Regions from separate parts of the Jeotgalibaca sp. PTS2502 genome, predicted to be linked through region 1. Evidence: a T-box and tRNA genes for the amino acid it is inferred to sense, from the RefSeq annotation. Region 1 holds a T-box; the other holds one or more tRNA genes.
What was found. The T-box of region 1 lies ahead of thrS (threonine--tRNA ligase). A T-box ahead of a tRNA ligase gene usually reads a tRNA of that ligase, here a tRNA-Thr.

Region 1 (7,860 bases):
AGACGATTTTACTACTCTTACAGTCTTTCTGCAAGAGTTATTTATTATGATTTAATCTTGTTCCCCTAAAACACTTAAGGCAATATCACCTACTGCTTTTGCAGCAACTAAGAGAGCTTTTTCATTTAAATCAAATTTTGGATGGTGGTTCATGTAGTAGTCTTCTGTGTCTGGTTTACAACCCACATTAACAAATGATCCCGGTATTTTTAATAAGTATTGACCAAAGTCCTCTGCTCCATTTGAAGCAGGTCCCGCTACAACCTTATCCATGTAGTCGCCTACACCATATTTTTCTAAAGCTGCAACAACTTTTTCTGTTTGCTCAGGATGGTTGTAAACAGGTGGATAGTCCCACAAATATTCAAATTCTGTTTCAACGCCGAAACTTTCTTCCAAACCACGAAGTAACTGTCTAATTTCTTTCTCGATTTGCTTACCAACTTCAACGTCCATATAGCGCGCATCGCCACGAAGAATCAGACTATCTTTGATGACGTTACTTGCGCCTACTCCTTCAAACGAACCAATTGTGACAACGGCCATATCGTAAGGATTCACACGGCGAGAAACAACCGTTTGTAAATTCATCACTAATGATGACGCAGCAACAATGGCATCATTACTTAAGTGCGGCATTGAACCATGACCGCCCTTACCTTTAATCTTAATTGATAAATCGCTACAGCCAGCAAATGCCCAGCCGCTTGTATAATTGATTTCACCAACGTCAAAATTGGGGAAGAAATGGATACCATAAATTTCATCTAAGTCATCTAAGACACCTGACTCAGCGATACTCTTACCGCCGGATGGTGGAACTTCTTCAGCATGTTGGTGGACAATCTTAATCGTTCCTGACCATTCATCCTTTAATTCAATCAAGCTATCTGCCAAAATCATTAAATAAGCCGTATGCCCATCATGGCCACAAGCATGCATCGCACCCGGATTTTTAGATGAAAAAGCCAAACCTGTTTCTTCTTCTATTGGAAGAGCATCAAAATCGGCACGTAAACCAATTTTTTTGCCTGGAGACTTTCCTTCAATCGTTACAACGATTCCAACACCATTTCCCACATTACGTTGAATATGGACATCTTTACCTTCATAAAAAGCAGCAATCGTATCTGCTGTTTGAAATTCGTGGTGAGAAATCTCCGCATTCTCATGGAAATGACGACGCAATGCAATTATTTCTTCTTCTCGCTCAGTCAAGCGTGTCATTAATTTATCTCGTAACACCTTATTCACCTCTCTATTAAGAAAAACCCCTTAAAAAAGTGAGGGGTTTTTCTTATTAGCGTCTATTTTATTTGAAATTTCTAATTTCGTCCACAACAGATTCTAAATATTTAGCTTTTGACAGAGTATTCATGTCTTTTGAACCATAACGACGAACAGTCACTGTATTTTCTTCCACTTCTTTATCACCAATGACGATTTGATATGGAATTTTTTGCGTTTGTGATGCACGAATCTTATAGCCCATTTTTTCGTTGCGATCATCAACGTCTACTCGCATACCTAGACGCGCCATTTCAGCCTTCAATTCATAAGCTTTATCAGCATGAAGATCTAAATTAACCGGAATGATTGTTGCTTGAACAGGAGCCAACCAAGTTGGGAAAGCCCCCTTATACTCTTCAATCAAGTAAGCTACAAAACGTTCCATTGTTGAAATAACACCACGGTGGATAACAACTGGACGGTGGTTATTTTCACCATCTTCACCGACATAGGTTAAATCGAAGCGTTCTGGTAATAGGAAGTCTAATTGAATTGTCGACATTGTTTCTTCAAGGCCGATAGCAGTCTTGAATTGAACATCTAATTTAGGACCGTAGAAGGCTGCTTCGCCTACTGCTTCAAAATACTCTAGTCCCATTTCATCCATTGCTTCTTTTAACATGCTCTCTGCTTTGTTCCACATATCATCATCGTCAAAGTATTTCTCTTTGTCTTCAGGATCACGGTAGCTCAAGCGGAAGCGATAGTCTGTAATACTGAAGTCTTTGTAAACTTCTAATGTTAATTCAAGTGTACGTTTAAATTCTTCCTTGATTTGATCCGGACGAACAAAAGCGTGAGCATCATTTAATGTCATTTCTCTCACACGTTGTAAACCAGACAATGCGCCTGATTTTTCATAGCGGTGCATCATACCTAGTTCAGCAATTCGAATGGGCAATTCGCGGTAGCTGTGAACATCATTTTTATAAACCATCATATGATGTGGGCAGTTCATTGGGCGTAGCACTAACATTTCACCGTCACCCATATCCATTGGTGGGAACATATCTTCATGGTAGTGATCCCAGTGGCCAGATGTTTTATATAAATCAACATTCGCCATAATTGGTGTGTAAACGTGTTGGTACCCTAAGCTCACTTCTTTGTCGACAATATAACGTTCTAATGTACGACGAATGGTTGCCCCTTTTGGTAACCAGAATGGCAATCCTGAGCCAACTTCTGGCGAAACCATAAACAAGTCGAGTTCTTTACCTAATTTACGGTGGTCACGTGCTTTAGCTTCTTCACGCATTTTCAAGAACTCAGCTAACGCTTTTTTATCAAAGAATGCTGTTCCGTATACACGTTGCATCATTTTGTTGTCTGAGTTTCCACGCCAATATGCACCAGCTAATGATAGTAATTTAAAAATTTGGATTTTCCCTGTCGACGGAACATGAACACCACGACACAGGTCAGTAAAGTCTTCTTGAGTATAGACAGTAATGACTTCGTCTTCAGGTAAAGCTGTAATTAATTCAACTTTATATGGGTCTGCTTTAAACAGTTCAAGCGCTTCTTGACGACTCACTTCTCTGCGAACGATTGGGTAATTTTCGCGGATAATTTTCTTCATTTCTTCTTCAACTAATGGTAATTGCTCTTCAGTTAATTGTTCAGCCATATCAGTATCATAATAGAAACCTGACTCAATCGCTGGCCCTACTCCAAAATGAATACCTGGGAACAAACGTGTTAAGGCATGAGCCATCAAGTGAGCTGTCGAGTGGCGCAAAATAAAGAGCGCATCTTCATGATCAGCTGTTACAATTTCAAGTGTCCCATCTTCTTCAATTGCACGTGTGTAATCAATCAATTCACCATTTAATTTACCAGCCAAAGCTTTTTTAGCTAAGCTATTACTTATACTTTTTGCGACTTCTTCAACAGTCACACCTTGTTCAAATGACTTTATATTGCCATCTGGAAAAGTAATTTTAATTTCTGCCATCATAATTCCTCCATTTTTTATTGAATGAGTGTTTAATTTGGGACCAAAAAACAAAAAAGCCCCATTTCTAAGTGCATTGACACCTAGAAATGGGACGCTTCAATTTTAACGTGGTTCCACCCAAATTCAGTTACCGCCAATTAGGCTGATAACTCTTTAGACGCTATAACGGGCGTGCCCGGCCTTTCCTACTCAATTCAGAAAGTCTTCTCGAAAGTGGTCCAATCCAAAGCTTATTGAGATGTTTCACCAAGCCATCTCTCTCTACAAATAACACTTTAGTTGTGTGTCTTTCTCAACGATTTTTATTATAATCTGACCATATTAAACCACTATCTTTTTTAAAAAGCAAGTTTATTTTTATATTAAGATTCCAAGCGGCGATTTTTACCCGTCATAGTGACTTGCTTAGACAAGTATTTCACCCGTTCCATCAAGCGTTTTGCCTTAATCGGCTCATCTTCACCGCGGTTACCAATTCGTAAATGGTGTTCCAACTCTTCAAAGGTTAAATTCGAAGAAAAGAAAGTCGGCAATTTTTCTTGCATACGGTGCTGCAGAATAACACCTAACACTTCATCGCGAATCCAAGTTGAATTAACTTCAGCTCCAATATCATCCAGCATCAATATTTCACTGTTCTTAATAATTGTTAATTTCTCTTGAACAGTTTGATCAGCGATTGAGGCCTTCATCTCTTGAGTAAAGGTTGGGTAATGCATTAAGGTCGTTAAATGCCCGTGCAAAGATAATTCGTAGGCAATTGCACCAAGTAGGTAGGTCTTCCCAACACCAAAAGGTCCGTGTAAGTATAGCGCTTGGTGGTGGTCTCTAGGATTTTCATGATAGGCTTCAACGAAATTAAAAGCTAATTCCAAAACTTCCATTCGGTCAGAAGTCTGTAAGAACTTCTCCATTGTTGCAGAACGCGCATCCTTAGAGATATTAATCGAGTTAATACGATTACGCAATTCTTTCTCACGTTCCTTACGTATCGTATCTGGACTTGGTTTATAAACCACATCGATATAGCCCGCATTAATCGCTAATTCAGGAATATAACCAGGATTTTGGCCCTCTTCCCCTCTTGCTAACTTTCTTTTTTCTTGAACAAATTCATGCAATTTTGAGTAACTATTGGTTACCACTGCTTGCGATAATTGGTCTTCATGTTTAGACAAAAAGAGTTGAACATCGGAGTCGGCAAGAATGGATTGAACCATTTGTTCAAATTTTTCACTGTTACCGGGACGGTTCAAATAATTTCGAAATCCTTTTCCCACATGATCCATCATGAATCCCCTGCCTTTCCACTATTTCTAAATTTCTTCAATCGTTCATTAAATTTCTTCTGAACATCTTCTGGTAATAATTCTTCCGTAACAGGACCTTGATTGTCTTTGGCCCAATCAGGTAATTTCTCAACCTTTCGGACCACATTTTTACCGTAGTAACGGGCTGAGCGATTTTCTTCTCGTTTTTCTGCAGCAGCTTTTTTCTGACCTACAAACTGTTTGGTCTTTTCAATGGCTTGCTCAGGTCGAGTCACATTAGACTGTGTCCAGTCATTGGCAATCGCCTCAACGATATTTTTCACCAAGGTCGGGTGCTTTTGAATGACTAAGGAATAATAAATAAGCATATTCAAAACAGCTGGCTCTAATTTGTGATCTGCCAGTAAGACAGACACTAATTTTTTCTCAGCAGACGTAACCGTTCCATTTTTTTGCTTCTTTATCCCGCTAATAAAAGCCATCGGTGTCATTCGTTCGCTTTGAAGAACTAACGCAATTTCCGCCGGTGTATAACCTGCTTGTGTTAATTCTTTTTGGCGATCATCAGCTTTTTGGCTCTGTTTCTCAATTGTAGACATCACCTTGTCTTGCAGTGGCATAGCAGGATAAACGAGCTGGTCTCTTTCATCTAAGACACTTTTTTCAAGTTCTCTTAAGTTAATGTGACCTGTTTCCAGGTTAGCTGCACGAAGTAAATAGTTAGCCATTGCCATTTCATCCAGACCATACATGTGGTGATAAACGACTATGGCAGATTGAACCTCGTCTGTTAAAGCGTCCTGGTTAAAAAATTCCTTTTGTAAGAATTGCTTTAACAATTGAAAATCAAATGTCGCTGTACTTAGTTTAGGTGATTGGCCATTTTTAGCTTGTAGATAAGCCTGCCCTTGTGGCAATGCTTGAGCTTTATTGCTATAAGCTTGACTCGATAAATCATAAACCTCTAAAAATGATTTGGTAATCTTTTGAAAATGTGCTTGATCAACGAGTGGATAAGTAAACTTTTCTTGTAGTAACCGTAGTTTGTTCTCTCCCACATATTCCATTAACAATAGACGCATTAAATCATCTTCAAAAAATTGCTTACTCGTCAGAGGTGGGCATGGTTCATAAAGATAATGCTTATCGCCCTCTTTTTTAAGATAGGTATTTAATAATCCAATGGCTTCCAAACGAACCCGAGCCTGATAAAGCTCTGGAATACCTAGCCCTAATGTGCTCAACAAATCAGCATGAAGACGGTCTTCACTCTTATAAAGGCCACCCGTAACTTCAGCTAGCAATAGCATATATAAACTATAGGCATGAGGCCCAATAATGGGTTGATACAGGAGAGTGACAACCTGTTTATCACAATCAGAAATAACGGCAGTTTGGCGAACCGTCAATGAATCTTTTGGACTTAATTCTTTCCACGGATAAGTCATGGTTAAGAATCCTCTCCATCTTGCCCTGATGCTGGGGCATCCGCTTCACGGGGGTCTTTCTTTTCCAATTTTTTCAGCTCATCTAAAAAGGTTTGACGGTCTGAAAATTGGCGGTAAACACTGGCGAATCGAATGTAAGCAACATCGTCAATTTTTACCAATTCATCCATCACATACTTGCCAATCTCTAGAGATGAAATTTCATTCTCACCTTGTGAGCGGATTTCTTTTTCAACGGTATTGACTAAGTCTTCTAATTGTTCCAGTGCAATTGGGCGTTTCTCACATGACCTTACGAGACCACGTAACAATTTTTCACGGCTAAATTCTTCACGCGTGCCGTTCTTTTTAATAACCAATAATGGTGATTGTTCAATTCGCTCAAATGTTGTAAATCGTTGGTGGCAACTCTCACATTCGCGTCTGCGACGAATCGAGTTATTATCATCGATGGGGCGGCTGTCCACAACCCGACTTCCACTATAATGACATTTTGGACATTGCATCTTCTTAACCCCTTTCTAGTCTTCTTTATTACGGCAATTATACCATATTTATCAAGCGCTCGGGCTAGTTTTCAACAGATCTTTTAGCTAGCCATTGATCAACTTGTAAGTAGGTTTCTGCCAAATTGCCACTATTATCAATGACAATATCTGCTTTTTCTTTTTTTATTTCTATCGATAGTTGGCTGTTCATGCGGTCAATGGCTTGAGCTTTGGTTAAGTCATCACGTTGCATCAAACGCTGACACTGTAACTCCTTTGGCGTATAAACAACCATAATAGCATCACAAAGAGGGGCGTAGCCTGCTTCAAATAAGAGCGGAATATCTAATACTAATAAATCAACGCCATTTTGACGATGAAAATCAATTTGATCACGCATCCATTGGCGGATATACCCGTCCAATAAGCCATCGAGGGCTGCTCTTTTTTCAGAATCTGAAAAAATAAGGCTGCCTAATTTCTTTCGATTTAAACTGCCATCCTCCAACAACACGTCTGGACCAAAATAGTCAGCAATGGCCTGTAAGCCAGGACTACCAATTTCAACCACTTGACGAGCTCCTAAATCGGCATCGACAATAGCAATTCCCTTAGAGGCTAAATAGCGCGATACGGTTGATTTTCCAGTTGCGATACAACCCGTTAAACCAAGTACAAACATTTATTTGTCCCCCTCTTGTTCACTAGCGTAATACTGGCAGTTGGGACAAAAATGAGTGCCTCTTTGGCCGACTTTTATTTTTTCAATTGGCGTGCCGCAACGTGGACAAGCTTGATTCTTTTTCCCATAAACATTTAAATAAATTTGGAAATGCCCTTCTTCACCAAAGCTGTTTTTATAGGTTCGGATAGTCGAACCGCCTGCTGAAACAGCACGGCCAATAACCGCTATAATAGCTTGATGAAGTTGCCGACTTTCTGTTTCATTCAGCTCATTGGCTGGTTTTTGAGGATGAACACCTGCTTCAAATAACGATTCATCCGCATAAATATTGCCGACACCTGCCACCACGTGCTGGTCTAAAATAACCGTTTTAATGGCACGACTAGTACGAGATAAGCGCTGTTTAAAATCTGAAAAACGGAAACTTTCTGCTGTTGGTTCTGGACCTAATTTTTTAAAGGGTTCGTAATCATCTTGCTTATCAATGGGTACAAGTGAAAAACGACCAAATTTCCTCACATCAAGGTAACGCAAATCCCTGCCGTCACTTAGATGAAAAACCACATGGGTATGCTTTTTATAGTCTTCCTTACTGTCAACGACTTCGTATTTGCCTTCCATTCTCAAATGGGACACCATAACCCAATTATCCAATAGGAAAATCAAATATTTGCCTCGTCTCTCAACCGTATGAATGGTTTCACCAGCTAATACGTCT
Region 2 (4,833 bases), 510 kb from region 1:
CAAGGTCAGCCGCAGTGAATAGGCCCAAGCGACTGTTTATCAAAAACACAGGTCTCTGCAAAATCGAAAGATGACGTATAGGGGCTGACGCCTGCCCGGTGCTGGAAGGTTAAGAGGAGAGGTTAGCTTCGGCGAAGCTTTGAATTGAAGCCCCAGTAAACGGCGGCCGTAACTATAACGGTCCTAAGGTAGCGAAATTCCTTGTCAGGTAAGTTCTGACCCGCACGAAAGGCGTAACGATTTGGGCACTGTCTCAACGAGAGACTCGGTGAAATTATAGTACCAGTGAAGATGCTGGTTACCCGCGACAGGACGGAAAGACCCCATGGAGCTTTACTGCAGGTTGATATTGATTGTTTCTGCTACATGTACAGGATAGGTAGGAGCCATTGAAGTCGGGACGCTAGTCTCGATGGAGGCGCCATTGGGATACTACCCTTGTAGCAGGACCACTCTAACCCGCCACCCTAATCGGGTGGGGAGACAGTGTCAGTCGGGCAGTTTGACTGGGGCGGTCGCCTCCTAAAATGTAACGGAGGCGCCCAAAGGTTCCCTCAGAATGGTTGGAAATCATTCGTAGAGTGCAAAGGCAGAAGGGAGCTTGACTGCGAGACCTACAAGTCGAGCAGGGACGAAAGTCGGGCTTAGTGATCCGGTGGTTCCGCATGGAAGGGCCATCGCTCAACGGATAAAAGCTACCCTGGGGATAACAGGCTTATCTCCCCCAAGAGTTCACATCGACGGGGAGGTTTGGCACCTCGATGTCGGCTCGTCGCATCCTGGGGCTGTAGTCGGTCCCAAGGGTTGGGCTGTTCGCCCATTAAAGCGGCACGCGAGCTGGGTTCAGAACGTCGTGAGACAGTTCGGTCCCTATCCGTCGCGGGCGTTGGAAATTTGAGAGGAGCTGTCCTTAGTACGAGAGGACCGGGATGGACACACCGCTGGTGTACCAGTTGTTCTGCCAAGGGCATTGCTGGGTAGCTATGTGTGGACGGGATAAACGCTGAAAGCATCTAAGCGTGAAGCCCCCCTCAAGATGAGATTTCCCATCATTTTAAATGAGTAAGACCCCTGAGAGACGATCAGGTAGATAGGCTAGAAGTGGAAGTGCAGCGATGTATGGAGCGGACTAGTACTAATCGGTCGAGGACTTAACCAATAATAAAACGGTAATGACGTAAAATGGGTTTCAAACCAAGGGTTTCATGTTAACTATTCAGTTTTGAGGGAACAACCTCAGAAAAAACACTGTGGGCATAGCCCAAGTGTATCATGTCTGTAAACTGCTAGCAGCAACAGCCATGACAATATGTGCGGTGGCGATGGCAAGAAGGTCACACCTGTTCCCATCCCGAACACAGAAGTTAAGCTTCTTAGCGCCGATTGTAGTGAAGGGTTTCCCTTTGTGAGAGTAGGACGCTGCCGCGCATATATTTTTTAATATATTATTCCGCAATAGCTCAGTTGGTAGTAGCGCTTGACTGTTAATCAAGATGTCGTAGGTTCGAGTCCTACTTGCGGAGTTTTTTTATGCCTATTTCTAGGAAAAGTCAAACATCAACTCGTTGGATTTGCTGGCGAAGGATGTTTTTTATTTTAAAATAGAATGTGTTAATGCCATATTGACAAAGCGTTGGTTATTAGGTATTCTATAATTTGTGTAAAACAGTTTCAAGTGCCGCCTTAGCTCAGTAGGTAGAGCACCACCATGGTAAGGTGGGGGTCGTCGGTTCGAATCCGACAGGTGGCTTTTGTACGGTAATGATGGCAAGAAGGTCACACCTGTTCCCATCCCGAACACAGAAGTTAAGCTTCTTAGCGCCGATTGTAGTGAAGGGTTTCCCTTTGTGAGAGTAGGACGTCGCCGTGCAATTATAAAAGCATTCCAGTCATCTGGAATGCTTTTTTTGTAGACTAGGGGATTATAAGTTCAGCCATCAATGTCTAGCTCCCAAGTCCTGGCCTACTGAAAAAAAGATAAATTTGCCCCATTGCGCGCTTCGCTGCTCGCTAACGCCTATCATTCGACTAACCCGCTGAAGCGTGAAGTCTCCTGACAATTCAGGGTCAAATTTCCTATTTTTTCATAGGCCAAAGCGGACTTGTCCGCTTTTCTTACCTCCGGAAAGCTTTATAGGTATTTACTGCCTTCTCGAATACTCAAAGGAGCTAATTCACTTTTGTTTTCTTCAATAAAGCTGCTGACCCATTCTGGATTTGTTTTACTATAGTCACGCAAGCTCCACCCAATTGCTTTGTTAATAAAGAACTCTGTCTGATTCAAGTTATTTTTTATAATGAGCATCAATAACTCAGTATCAGTCTCTTCTTTAAAAAGTAGCTGGTGGTCAATAGCAACTCGACGAATCCAGATATTGCTGTCTAGACTCCATTCAACCATCTGTTTTTTTAATTCCGGGAATGATTTCACTAAAAATCCAATAACGCCATCAAGTCCATCTACGGTATCCCACCATGATTTAGTCATAATAAGTTGCTTGAGAATTGGTAAGTGGTCAGGTCCCAGCAAGCTTTTAATAGCCAAAAGATAGTCAACTGCAGCATAATGATACTCACGTTCTATTTGATTAAAGCACAGCTGAATAAAATCGAAATCAACATCTTTTTCTTTAAGCGCTTGTTTAAATTCACTATGATAAGTTGCTTTTCTTTCTTTGGCTAAAATGCCTAGAAAAGGAAATAGGTTTCTCATATAGGCAGACATAGAAATCGCTTGATCAGGATCAGCTAATAGTTGTAATTTATTGAAGATTATCTGATGCTCCATTTTGTCCCTCTTCTCAAAGTATGTTGTTTTTATTATAAACAATAAAAACAGCATTGATAAGCTTGCAATTATAAGTTATTTCACTTACACTAAGTAAGCCAATGTAAAGGAGTGTTCATATGCAAGTAGAATTTTTCCACGATGTGATTTGTAGTTTCTGTTTTCCTATGTCTTATCGAATGCGAAAGATAGCTAATAAATATCCTAATTTAACTATTACTCACCGTTCATTTGCACTAGGGTGGGAGAAAGAGCAGTTTATTCAAATGTTTGGATCTCATGAAGCCGTAAAAGGAGAAGTTCTCGGTCATTGGGAACATGCTAATCAAAATGATGATGAACATCGCTTCAATATTGAGGGGATGAAAGAAAAAGATTTTCTATTTCCAACTTCAAAAGAGGGCCTAAAAGCAGCAAAGGCTGCAGGGCTTATAGCTGGACAGTCAGCTTATTGGAATGTCTTTGATGCGTTGCAAGAAGCCCTATTTGTTCATAACCAAGATATTTCTGATAAATTAGTTATTGAAGCAGCAGTTAAGAAGTCTGGTGTTTCTTTTGAACAATGGAAAGAGCAGTATGAAAAAGAAGAGACTGAGCAAGCTGTTATTGAAGATTTGCAACGTGTTCAAGCTTACGGTATTCAAGGTGCACCGGCAGTAGTTATCAATCAAAAGTATCTTATTAGCGGTGCTCAACCCCAAGAGGTTATTGAGCAAACGATTGAAAAAATTGCAGCAGAAGAAGGATTTCAATTAAGCGGCTTGCAGATGATGAGTTCAGATGGCGATGCTTGTCGAGTAGTCGATGATAAGTGGATATGTGATTAAAGGAAACTGAGGCGGCTGTCTCAGTTTTTTTTCATTTTATAAAGGATTTACGAAAGGGCTTTTATACTATAGTGGTATACTATAACAAAAGGACAAAGGAGTAGTGCAAATGAAAACAATTTATATAGGAGATAGTTCATTGAGAGCTTCTCAACTATCCTTAGGCTTAATGCGTATGAGTCATTTAAGTGACAAGGAGGCAGAAGGAGTTATCCAAGCAGCTCTATCAGTAGGGATTAACTATTTTGATCATGCCGATATTTATGGAGCTGGCGAATCAGAGAGTATTTTTGGGAGAGCCTATCGTAATCTATCTATCAAGCGCGAAGATATTTTGATTCAGTCAAAGGCAGGGATTGTTCCTGGGAAAATGTATGATTTTTCCAAAAAACATCTTATCCAATCGGTTGAAGAAAGCTTAAGAAGATTGCAGACCGATTATTTAGATACATTTTTATTACATCGACCAGATACGCTTTTTGAACCGGAAGAAGTAGCTGAAGTTTTTAATCAATTAGAAACGAGTGGTAAAGTACGTTATTTCGGTGTTAGTAATCAGACGCCTATGCAGATTGAATTATTGAAAACAGCTGTTAAACAACCTTTGATCATTAACCAACTACAAATGAGCGTGACCCATCACCCTATGATTGATGCTGGCTTCAATATGAATCGTGTCAATGAACGTTCAATTGTAAGGGACAGCTCGATATTAGAATATAGTCGTATTCATCAGATGACGATCCAACCGTGGTCACCATTCCAAGCTGGGAATAACAAGCAAGGCGTTTTATTTAACCACCCTGACTATCAGGAATTAAGTGAAACTTTGAAGAACTATGCGAAAGAAAAAGAAGTTAGTCAAGAAGCGATTACGATTGCTTGGCTACTCAGACATCCTGCTAAGATGCAACCAATTATTGGTAGTATGAACCCAGAGCGTATTAAATCTGCTAGTCAAGCAACTGATATAGAATTAAGCCGAGAAGAGTGGTATGAATTATACCGTATAGGGGGATTCCCAATTCCTTAATGAGATCGATTCATATTTTTCTGCTGTATGCTATGTCTAAGGATAGAGCATACAGCATCTTTTTTTTAGGGCTATAAACACAGCTAAAGAAGATATTAAAAAAAATAAAAAAACTGTTGACGAAAATCCAAACAGATGATATTATTTAGAAGTTGTCCGAACGACCTCTTGAATAATTGGAAAAA

Region 2: it has a tRNA-Thr gene. The T-box ahead of thrS (threonine--tRNA ligase) is inferred to sense a tRNA for this amino acid. The anticodon was not compared.

The regions. Positions count from the first base shown of each region.
Region 1 is NZ_CP019433.1:1,086,738-1,094,597, forward strand. Features, by position in the region: gene BW721_RS05320 (amidohydrolase) at 52-1,245, opposite strand; gene thrS (threonine--tRNA ligase) at 1,313-3,247, opposite strand; T-box leader at 3,335-3,555, opposite strand; gene dnaI (primosomal protein DnaI) at 3,613-4,539, opposite strand; gene BW721_RS05335 (replication initiation and membrane attachment family protein) at 4,539-5,969, opposite strand; gene nrdR (transcriptional regulator NrdR) at 5,972-6,475, opposite strand; gene coaE (dephospho-CoA kinase) at 6,540-7,139, opposite strand; gene mutM (DNA-formamidopyrimidine glycosylase) at 7,140-7,860, opposite strand, start outside.
Region 2 is NZ_CP019433.1:1,600,014-1,604,846, reverse strand. Features, by position in the region: rRNA gene BW721_RS07885 (23S ribosomal RNA) at 1-1,159, shown strand, start outside; rRNA gene rrf (5S ribosomal RNA) at 1,313-1,428, shown strand; tRNA gene BW721_RS07875 (tRNA-Asn) at 1,450-1,523, shown strand; tRNA gene BW721_RS07870 (tRNA-Thr) at 1,678-1,750, shown strand; rRNA gene rrf (5S ribosomal RNA) at 1,755-1,870, shown strand; gene BW721_RS07860 (DNA alkylation repair protein) at 2,132-2,788, opposite strand; gene BW721_RS07855 (DsbA family oxidoreductase) at 2,908-3,615, shown strand; gene BW721_RS07850 (aldo/keto reductase) at 3,725-4,648, shown strand.